Pseudovibrio sp. Tun.PSC04-5.I4: one gene and its partner. The protein of the gene in region 1 binds, or shares a complex with, the protein of each later gene. Links are inferred from orthologs where the notes say so. Each region holds a gene or a part of one and is shown on either strand. Other genes may lie near its edges.

Region 1 (5,315 bases):
CTGGAAGACCGGCGGCCCGAAAAATTGGTTTAGCGTACTCACGCATCAAATCTTCGGCCTCTGCATCGCGAACGAGCGGGAGGCCTTTCTTTTGTTGAGCTTGAGCTGGCGTGATAGCCGCGCTAGGTACAATAAGTGAAAGTGCGGTCGCAGTTACAAGAAAGTGGCGCGCGATTGTTTTCGCTTGTGTTTTGATTGGAAGAAACACACGGTTCATAGCACAGTTTCTAATTTGCACGTCAAGTCCCCTTGATTGGCTTGGCAGGCGCAGAGCGGTTCGCACTTAAAGTACTACATAGACTTTCAAATAAGCCTTAACCACCCAACCTAGGCAGTTATTAGGCAAATTTGCTAGGATTGCCCAAAAAAGTAAAGCACAGACGCACAGAAGAAGAAATAATAGGGGGTATGATTGTCAATATTAACTGGATCAAAACGTAGTGAGGTCCTGCCTTTTCAAGCTATGGAAGTGTTGAATGCTGCAAATAAATTGGAGCAGTCGGGTGAGCACGTCTTACATATGGAAGTTGGACAACCTGGGGCTCCAATCCCTGACTCTGTATTGCGCGTCGCTCACGAACACTTATCTTCAGGGCGATTGGGTTACACAGAAGCTCAAGGCATTCCTAAGCTAAAGCAGAGTATTTCGCGGTACTATCAGCGAAATTTCGGACTAGAGGTTCCTGTTGAGCGAATCTTTGCAACTACAGGCTCGTCAGCTGGATTTAATCTGGCTTTTCTAGCGGGATTCGATCCTGGTGATCGGATTGCAATTACATCTCCCGGATATCCAGCTTATCGCAATATTATTGAGGTGTTGGGACTGGAGTGTGTGGAGATTGAGGTTGGACCTGAGACGCGCTGGTCATTGACGCCGGAGTTACTGGAAAAAGCGCATCGGGAGAAGCCGTTGAAGGGTGTGTTGGTGGCCAGCCCTGCCAACCCTACAGGGACAATGATGTCGCCGCAGGCATTGAAGGAGCTGGTTGTAGCGTGTGACGTACTGGATCTCTGGTTTATCTCAGACGAGATTTATCATGGGCTTGCCTATGATATGGAGGAGGAGACTGCGCTCCGATTTACAGACAAGGCAATTATCGTCAATAGCTTCTCCAAGTACTACTGCATGACGGGCTGGCGTATTGGCTGGATGGTTTTACCCGAGGTGCTGGTTCGGCCCGTTGAGCGGATTGCGCAAAGTCTTTACATCTCGCCGCCTGAGCTGGCGCAAGTGACTGCGGCAGCGGCTTTTGATGCCTCAGAGGATTACGAGCGGATAAAGGCGGGATATGCGGCCAATCGCGAGATCTTGTTGGAGCACCTTCCGCAACTTGGTTTTGATGTGCTGCCGGTTGATGGGGCGTTTTATGTGTACGCTGGTGTCACCAAGTTGACCAATGACTCGATGGAGTTTTGTCAACGGATGCTTGCCGAAATACACATTGCCGCGACACCGGGTGCGGATTTTGATCTGACGCGCGGGCATCAATTTATTCGATTTTCTTTTGCAGGGCAGGAAGATGTTGTCAAACTTGCTGTTGATCGCTTGAAACACTGGTTGAAGTAGTTCGTCATGAAACGAAAAAGGCCCGCTCATATGAGCGGGCCTTTTTATTGTTCTAAACAGCTTGTCTTAGAAGAAAGAACGACGCTGCCACCAACCGGTGCGGCGCGGAGATTCTTCTTCACCTTTGACCGCAACAGTTTCACCCTTCACCACTTTGTGTGATGTAACAACTGGCTTGGTTGATGTCTCTGGGTTGGCTGGAGCTTTTTGAGTAATGACTTCAGCATCATCCTGAACAGTTGCAGGCGCTTCTTTCTTTGGTTCTGGAGCGGCAGCTTTTACAGGTTCGGCAACAGGCTCTGGAGCCGATACTTTCACAGGTTCAGCGGTTGGCTTCGGTGCTTCGATCGGAGCAACCGGCTTGCTTTCTACAGCAGGTTTTGCTGGAGCTTCTTCCTGTTTTTTCTCAGGCTGAGTAGCTTTTACAGGTGCTTTTTCAACTTGAACCTCAGGAGCGGGAGCCGCAGTTTTTTCTGGTGCAGGCTCAACAACTGCTACAGGTGTTTCACTTGGAGTAACTGGAGCAGGTGCTTCTGCCTTCGTCACTTCAGCAGGAGTTTCCTCCGCAGCAGCAGCTTTTGGCGTTTCAGCTTCCTGATCGTCTGCATTGTCTTCAGATTCGTCTGAACCCTCTGCATTCTCTTCATCAGGATTTCTGCGACGCGAGCGACGACCACCGCGACGGCCACGACGGCGCTTGCGACGACGATCTTCTTCGTCTTCCAGCTCTTCTGCAGTTGGACCTTCAGCAACGGTTTCTTCAGAGGCAGCTTCTTCTGTAGCTGGCTGTTCTTCAGTCGCTTCTGGCTCGTCTTTCTGTTCAGTCTCATTGCGGTCGTTGCTGGTCCGGCGACGACGACGACGACGGCGACGGCGACGGTCATTCCCGTCCTCATCATCTTCGTCTTCTGATTTTTTGTCTTCTACAATCTCTACAATTTCGGCTTGGTTTTCAACGATCTCGTCTTCTACTTCTTCGATCTCGTCTTCTTCTTCCTCTTCAGCAGGGTAGATCGTATCAGGCTGGACTGTTGCAGATAGTGGCTGGGTGCGTTCGCTTGGTGTCGCAAGCTCGCCACGCTCAAGCGTAAAGTGCAGGTCGGTCACGGTGTCATCACCAAGGATGGTGATCTCTAGACCAAAGCGCCGTTCCAGATCCATCAGATGATGACGTTTCTGGTTCAAAATGTACATCGCCACTTCATTCGGCGTGTTCAAGCTCAAATTGTGTGAGGAGCCGCGCAGCAGCTGATCTTCCAATGAGCGGAGGATGTGTAGCGCAACTGATTCAACAGAACGAACGATCCCTGAACCGTGACAGTGTGGACATACAACGGATGAGCTTTCCAGAACGCCGGTACGAATACGCTGACGAGACATTTCCAGAAGACCGAAATGGGAGATGCGACCAACCTGAATGCGTGCGCGATCAGACTTGAGGCATTCCTTCAGACGGCGTTCAACTGCGCGGTTGTTGCGGTTCTCTTCCATATCGATGAAATCGATAACGACAAGACCAGCCAGATCACGAAGACGGAGTTGGCGAGCGATCTCTTCCGCAGCTTCAAGGTTTGTGGCCTGAGCGGTGTCTTCAATGTTCTGTTCGCGGGTTGCTTTACCGGAGTTAACATCAATCGCGACCAGAGCTTCGGTCTGGTTGATGACAATGTACCCGCCAGATTTTAGAGTTACTTGCGGTGAGAACATTGCATCCAATTGGGCTTCGACGCCAAAACGAGTAAAGATCGGTGTGGCTTCGCGGTACGGCTGTACATTCTTGGAATGGCTAGGCATCAGCATACGCATGAAGTCTTTTGCTTCACGGTAGCCTTCTTCGCCAGCAACCATCACCTGGTCGATGTCTTTGTTGTACAGATCGCGGATAGAGCGTTTGATCAGGCTGCCTTCCTCGTAAACGAGGGTAGGGGCTGCAGAATCAAGGGTAAGCTCTCTGACGTTTTCCCAAAGGCGCAGAAGGTATTCGAAATCACGCTTGATCTCGGCTTTGGTTCTGCTTGCGCCTGCGGTGCGCAGGATAACGCCCATGCCGTTCGGCACATCCAGGTCACCAGCAACTTGCTTCAGACGCTTACGGTCAGTCGGTTTTGTGATTTTACGGGAGATCCCGCCGCCACGATCTGTGTTTGGCATCAAAACAGAATAACGGCCCGCGAGAGACAGGTAGGTGGTCAGAGCAGCGCCTTTGTTTCCGCGCTCTTCTTTTACAACCTGAACCAGCAGAAGCTGACGGCGTTTAATGACTTCCTGAATTTTGTAGTTGTCACGCAGACGACGAGGGCGCTCAGGAAGTTCTTCCTGTGCGTCTTCATTTCCCACGCTTTCAAACTGGTCAGGTTCTTCTGTGTTTGCAACTGCTTCTGCTTTCACAGCAGGAGCCACAGTTTTAACAGCCGTAGTTTTTGCAGGAGTAGCTTCATCTGAAGCGTCTTCCTGAATATCTTCGACGCTGTCGTCCTGGAACGGAGCGTCCATATTGGCAAGTGCTTCAGCTTCGTGCTCAGCCTCAAGTGCGCTTGTTTCTGCCTCAATGAGCTCAGCAACAACGTCCTCAGAAGCTTCCGCAGCTTTTGCTGCAGCAGCTTTTTGAATCGCAGCTTCGCGTTTTGCTTCTTCTCGTTCTCTGCGGTCACGCTCACGTTGGTTTGAAGCGGCTTCAGCAGCAAGCTGAGCTTCAAGTGCTTCGCGATCTTCTTTCGGAAGCTGATAATAGTCTGGGTGGATTTCGCTGAATGCGAGGAACCCGTGTCGGTTGCCGCCGTATTCGACGAATGCCGCCTGAAGGGATGGTTCTACTCTTGTGACTTTCGCCAAGTAAATGTTTCCGCGCAGCTGTTTTCTGTTAGCTGCCTCAAAATCAAATTCCTCAACCCGATTCCCACGCACGACCGTAACCCGGGTTTCCTCCGGGTGGGTCGCATCTATCAGCATCTTGTTTGCCATCTAGTGATTTCCTTAGGACCAAACCCTGAAGACGGCGCGAGTGGCGCTGAGATGTAAACATCGTCAGGTTGGTCGACTTGTTGTGTATGTTGTTGGTAGAAAAAACGAGGCGGTGACGCGCATGAACACGATAAGAAGGGGCCGACAGACACGTCGGCGCACCGCTTCTTACTAAGTGTTCATTTGTATTTGCGCGTAGCTTTGACAAACCGTTCGCCTTTAATGATCTCTCTTGGCCGCCGTGAGGCGGTATGCTTTCAAACTGGAAACTCTTGCTCACAAGGCTTCCTTTGTAAACTTCAGTACCTGCGCCAGACTGTTTTATCTCTCCGGTATTTCGGGGATAAAATGTTTATCCAAAGCAACAGAAAATCTGTTCACAACCCGCCGTAAACACAAATGTTACGGCAAAACTCTGTCTTGGTTCTCGAACAGAATGCAATTCTAATTGGTTTATACCGCATCCACATCAACAAACCGGAAACGGTAGAGAAAGCACATATTCGTATTTGAAGCGTTCCGAGCAGTTCAAAAACTGTGAAAATCTCAGGAAAACAGCCTCAAAAAATATGGCTCGCCACTTAGAAGTACAATTCCAAATCGAAGTCCATATAAACCTTTTACGATCCAACGAGACACTTGGCAAGGCTGGGAAAATCCATCTGACGAAGTGTTCATACCAAAGCTGCAGTTGTTAATCAGTGCTTAATGATAGGTTTGGCGGGGTGACTTTCGTTTAATCGTCATTTAATCGTTCAACTTGATTTAAACTAAATTGACAAAATTT
Region 2 (4,482 bases), 1.0 Mb from region 1 along the record:
TGGGCGCGATCTGGCAACACGAGCAGCACCTCCAGCGCTTTCCAATATGCAGCTGGGTGTCTACGGGTTCGCGGTATTGATCCCAACGGGTGGGGCTTATGCGCTTTGGAATGGTGGTTTCATTATGCCTGACCTTGCAAGCGGCACTGCAATCTTCATCGCAACATTCGTTGGCGTCGGAGCCTATTACTCACTTACTGTTGCGATGAGGGCTGGTGAGGTTTCGGTGATTACCCCGTTCCGTTATTCCCGCCTCTTATTCGGATTGTTTCTAGGTGCTGTGATATTTGGTGAACGACCAGACATGATGACCCTAGTAGGCTCTGCAGTTATTGTTGTGAGTGGGGTTTATATTTTAACTCAGCGGCAACCTGCCAGCAGCGACAAAGACACATTAACCTCTCAAAACTAAAGAGCTTTTTGATCCGCCAATAAAAAAAGGCCACTTCAATCTGAAGCGGCCTTTTTAAATTTACTCGACTAAATATTAGTCTTTTGCTGGCGCAGGAGCGGCCTCTTCGCGAGGAGCTTCCTTACCAGTTTCCTGGTCGACAACCTTCATGGAGAGGCGAACTTTACCGCGCTCATCGAAGCCCATGAGTTTAACGAAGACTTTTTCGCCTTCTTTCACAACGTCAGTCACTTTGCCAACCTTGCGAGGAGCAAGCTGGGAAATGTGTACCAGACCATCGCGAGCGCCGAAGAAGTTTACGAATGCGCCGAAGTCTACAGTCTTAACAACAGTACCTTCGTAGATTACGCCAACTTCTGGCTCAGCAGCGATGGAGTTGATCCAGTTGAGAGCAGCTTTAATCGCTTTACCGTCAGAAGAAGCCACCTTAACGGTGCCATCGTCTTCGATGTTCACTTTAGCGCCGGTCTTTTCAACGATCTCACGGATAACTTTACCGCCAGAACCGATAACTTCACGGATCTTGTCTACTGGGATCTTGATGACTTCAATGCGTGGGGCATGTTCACCAAGCTCAGAACGAGCCGTTGTGATTGCTTTAGACATTTCGTCGAGGATATGAACGCGGCCGCCTTTAGCCTGTTCCAGAGCAGCCGTCATGATCTCTTCGGTAATACCGTCGATCTTGATGTCCATCTGAAGAGCAGTGATACCGTCTGCAGTACCAGCAACTTTAAAGTCCATATCGCCGAGGTGATCTTCATCGCCAAGGATATCGGAGAGAACTGCGTAGCGCTCGCCTTCCTTGATGAGACCCATTGCGATGCCAGCTACAGGCGCTTTAAGCGGAACACCAGCGTCCATCAGGGACAGGGATGCGCCACAAACAGATGCCATGGAAGAGGAACCGTTGGACTCAGTGATTTCGGAAACAACACGCAGTGTGTATGGGAAATCGTGGTGAGCAGGCAACATTGGGCGTACTGCACGCCATGCCAGTTTACCGTGACCGATTTCACGACGTCCTGGGGAGCCCATGCGACCAGCTTCACCTACAGAGTAAGGAGGGAAGTTGTAGTGCAGCATGAATGCAGATTTAGTTGTGCCTTCGAGCTTATCAACGAACTGCTCGTCTTCACCTGTGCCCAGAGTTGCAACAACCATTGCCTGAGTTTCACCGCGTGTGAACAGGGAAGAACCATGCGCACGTGGCAGCATGCCAACTTCAGAAACGATTGAGCGAACTGTAGACAGATTGCGGCCATCGATACGGCTGCCGGTATCCAGGATACGGCCACGTACGATAGAAGCTTCTGCTTTTTTGAACAGATCGGAGATAACGGTCGCGTCAGGAGCACCTTCTTCGCCGTTTACGAGAGCTGCAACAACTTTGGCCTTCACAGCATCAACAGCAACTTTACGCTCTGTCTTTGCAGTGATGGAATATGCAGCGCCGAGTTCTTCAGCAGCAAGGCCTTGAACTTTAGCGAACAGAACAGAATGATCTGGCAGGTTCAGTTCGCGAGGAGCCTTTGCAGCTTTTTCTGCGAGCTGAATGATCGCATCAATTACTGGCTGGAATTCGCGGTGACCGAACATTACAGCGCCGAGCATGACTTCTTCAGTCAGTTCCTGCGCTTCAGATTCAACCATCAACACTGCGTCGTTGGTACCTGCAACAATCAGGTCCAGATCGGTTTCTTCCATCTGGTCAACTGTTGGGTTGAGAACGTATTCGCCGTTGATGAGACCAACACGCGCACCACCAATTGGGCCCATGAATGGCACGCCGGAGATGGTGAGAGCAGCAGATGCGCCAACCATTGCCAGAATGTCTGGTGCGTTCTCAAGATCGTGAGACAAAACAGTCAGAACAACCTGAGTTTCGTTTTTGTAACCCTCTACAAAGAGAGGACGGATCGGACGGTCGATCAGACGGGAAGTCAGGGTCTCGTGCTCAGACGGACGGCCTTCGCGCTTAAAGAAACCACCTGGGATGCGGCCAGCAGCGTATGCCTTTTCCTGATAATTAACGGTGAGTGGGAAGAAATCCTGACCTGACTTTGCAGTTTTCGCGGACACAACGGTCGCAAGAACTTTGGTCTCGCCGTATGTGGCCAGAACAGCGCCGTCAGCCTGACGGGCTACTTTGCCGGTTTCAAGGATGAGCGGACGGCCGCCCCATTCAACTTCCACGCGATGTATATCAAACATATCTCTATCCTAACGTTCGCCTCACCGGTTTGATGGTCGTCATCAAGTGTGAGGCTGTCATTTACCGACAACGCGCGCATATTTATGAACCCTGAAAACCGGGGTGCGCGGTGCCTTTTCAGGCGGAACGATTGCGGGCAAGACAACAAGAAACTCAAATGCACTTAAGTTTCTGGCAATCCTGCCAGGTCCCCATTCGCCTGTCTTCATTCTGGAAAAGAACTGCCTTCTCCAAAACAACCTCACATAACTTCAACAGATATATGAGTAATTTAAGCAAAACGCGGCAAGCTTGCGCTGCCGCGTTTTAAAAACTTCGTCTTAGCGACGAATGCCGAGACGCTCGATAAGGGTCTGGTAGCGAGCAACGTCTTTGCCCTTGACGTAGTCAAGAAGCTTACGACGAAGTGCAACCATTTTAAGAAGACCACGACGTGAGTGGTTGTCTTTCTTGTGGCCCTTGAAGTGCTCAGTCAGAACTGTAATGCGGTGTGTAAGGATAGCAACCTGTACTTCCGGGGAACCAGTGTCGCCTTCTTTGATCGCAAATTCTTTGATCAGTTCAGTCTTTTTTTCTAGCGTAATCGACATCGAGTTTTCCTTGTATTTTCATAGCAGTTTTCACTGCACATATAATTCACACCATCGAAATGGAGCGGTGCTCTTTCACAGAGCAATGTACTGATCTCGGGCAATGCCAAGATGTCGTCTAGCGAAGTCAGGCCAGCACATATTGACCGAAGAAGCATACACTTCCCGGCGGCGGGACTATGACTGAAAACCCCTCAAAAAACCAGAGGAATCTTAGTGTAACAAATTTCAATTTTCCAACCTACTTTGAAACCATAGGTATCAAGTTGGATCCGAATATTTGTGCCCCAATGAAGCACCTCTTTCCAATCATTTAGTAGGTCGGAGCATCGTATTCAATTCATGCTTTTTTGCATCAGTGATTAAACACGCGTTTGGGTTGGAACTCTCCTTTGGAGACCTCGCCGAATGCAATCAGCTTTCCGCCAGAAACCACATAGATTTCCTCAGGACCGATCGGAGCATCCGCGCCCCTTAACAAAATCGAGTTTCCCCGTCTCACACGCGCTGCGGCGTCCGAGGTGATTCTGAGCTCAGTCAACTGGTAGAGTGCTGTTTCGACTGGCTTGATCGTTTCCATCAGAGCTGCGTTTTCGAGCGGATTTTCGAAAGGAGATTCCTCACCTTCTTCGCAGTCCACCTTCATCGCTTCTTTTGCGGCACGCAGCTCGTCAAGAGTTACCATTTGCTCTTCACCAAATGGGCCAACAAGCAATCTACGGAGTTCCGTTACGCAGCCGCATGTTCCGAGACGCTCACCCAGATCTCGCGCAAGGGCACGAACATAGGTCCCTTTCCCACACTCAGCTTCAAAGATCGCACGATTTTCATCAGGGCATTCAATAAGATCAAGGCGGTGGACTTCAATAGTACGCGGCTCAAGCTTTACGTCCTCGCCACTACGTGCCAGATCGTACGCTCTATTACCATCCACTTTGATTGCCGAGAAAATCGGAGGCGTCTGCTCGATGGATCCGCAGAACTCAGATAGAACCGCAGTGATCTCGTCAACCGACGGACGAACGTCGGAAGTTTTAACCGGCTCGCCTTCAGCATCATCAGTCGTGGTCTGCGTGCCCCAAGTTACCTCAAAACGATAAACCTTGCGCCCATCCATGACATAAGGAACTGTTTTAGTTGCTTCTCCGAAAGCAATAGGCAGACACCCTGTTGCGAGGGGATCAAGCGTTCCTGCGTGTCCAACCTTCTCAGGATGGAATATTCTCTTCAACTGACTCAACGCATCGTTAGAGGTCAGGTTCAGA

The links.
Region 2: the proteins of BLS62_RS13325 (region 1) and pnp are in contact, whole or in part, in a cryo-EM structure (PDB 9QH0), measured with the Escherichia coli proteins. The link is inferred for Pseudovibrio sp. Tun.PSC04-5.I4 from one-to-one orthologs.

What each region holds. Positions count from the first base shown.
Region 1 is NZ_FNLB01000006.1:1,782,627-1,787,941, reverse strand. Bases 1,434-4,884 are described here. They hold BLS62_RS13325 (Rne/Rng family ribonuclease), read right to left. Parts: upstream 4,529-4,884; coding sequence 1,634-4,528; downstream 1,434-1,633. Other genes in these bases: BLS62_RS13330 (pyridoxal phosphate-dependent aminotransferase), read left to right, coding at 1,434-1,567. Outside these bases: BLS62_RS13335 (M48 family metalloprotease), read right to left, coding at 1-238; more of BLS62_RS13330, read left to right, coding at 419-1,433. UniProt on the Escherichia coli protein: Endoribonuclease that plays a central role in RNA processing and decay. Required for the maturation of 5S and 16S rRNAs and the majority of tRNAs. Also involved in the degradation of most mRNAs.
Region 2 is NZ_FNLB01000006.1:2,825,205-2,829,686, forward strand. The notes cover bases 58-2,974. They hold pnp (polyribonucleotide nucleotidyltransferase), read right to left. Parts: upstream 2,627-2,974; coding sequence 488-2,626; downstream 58-487. Other genes in these bases: BLS62_RS18445 (DMT family transporter), read left to right, coding at 58-412; rpsO (30S ribosomal protein S15), read right to left, coding at 2,948-2,974. Outside these bases: more of BLS62_RS18445, read left to right, coding at 1-57; more of rpsO, read right to left, coding at 2,975-3,217; tRNA pseudouridine(55) synthase TruB, read right to left, coding at 3,573-4,482. UniProt on the Escherichia coli protein: Involved in mRNA degradation. Catalyzes the phosphorolysis of single-stranded polyribonucleotides processively in the 3'- to 5'-direction. Also involved, along with RNase II, in tRNA processing.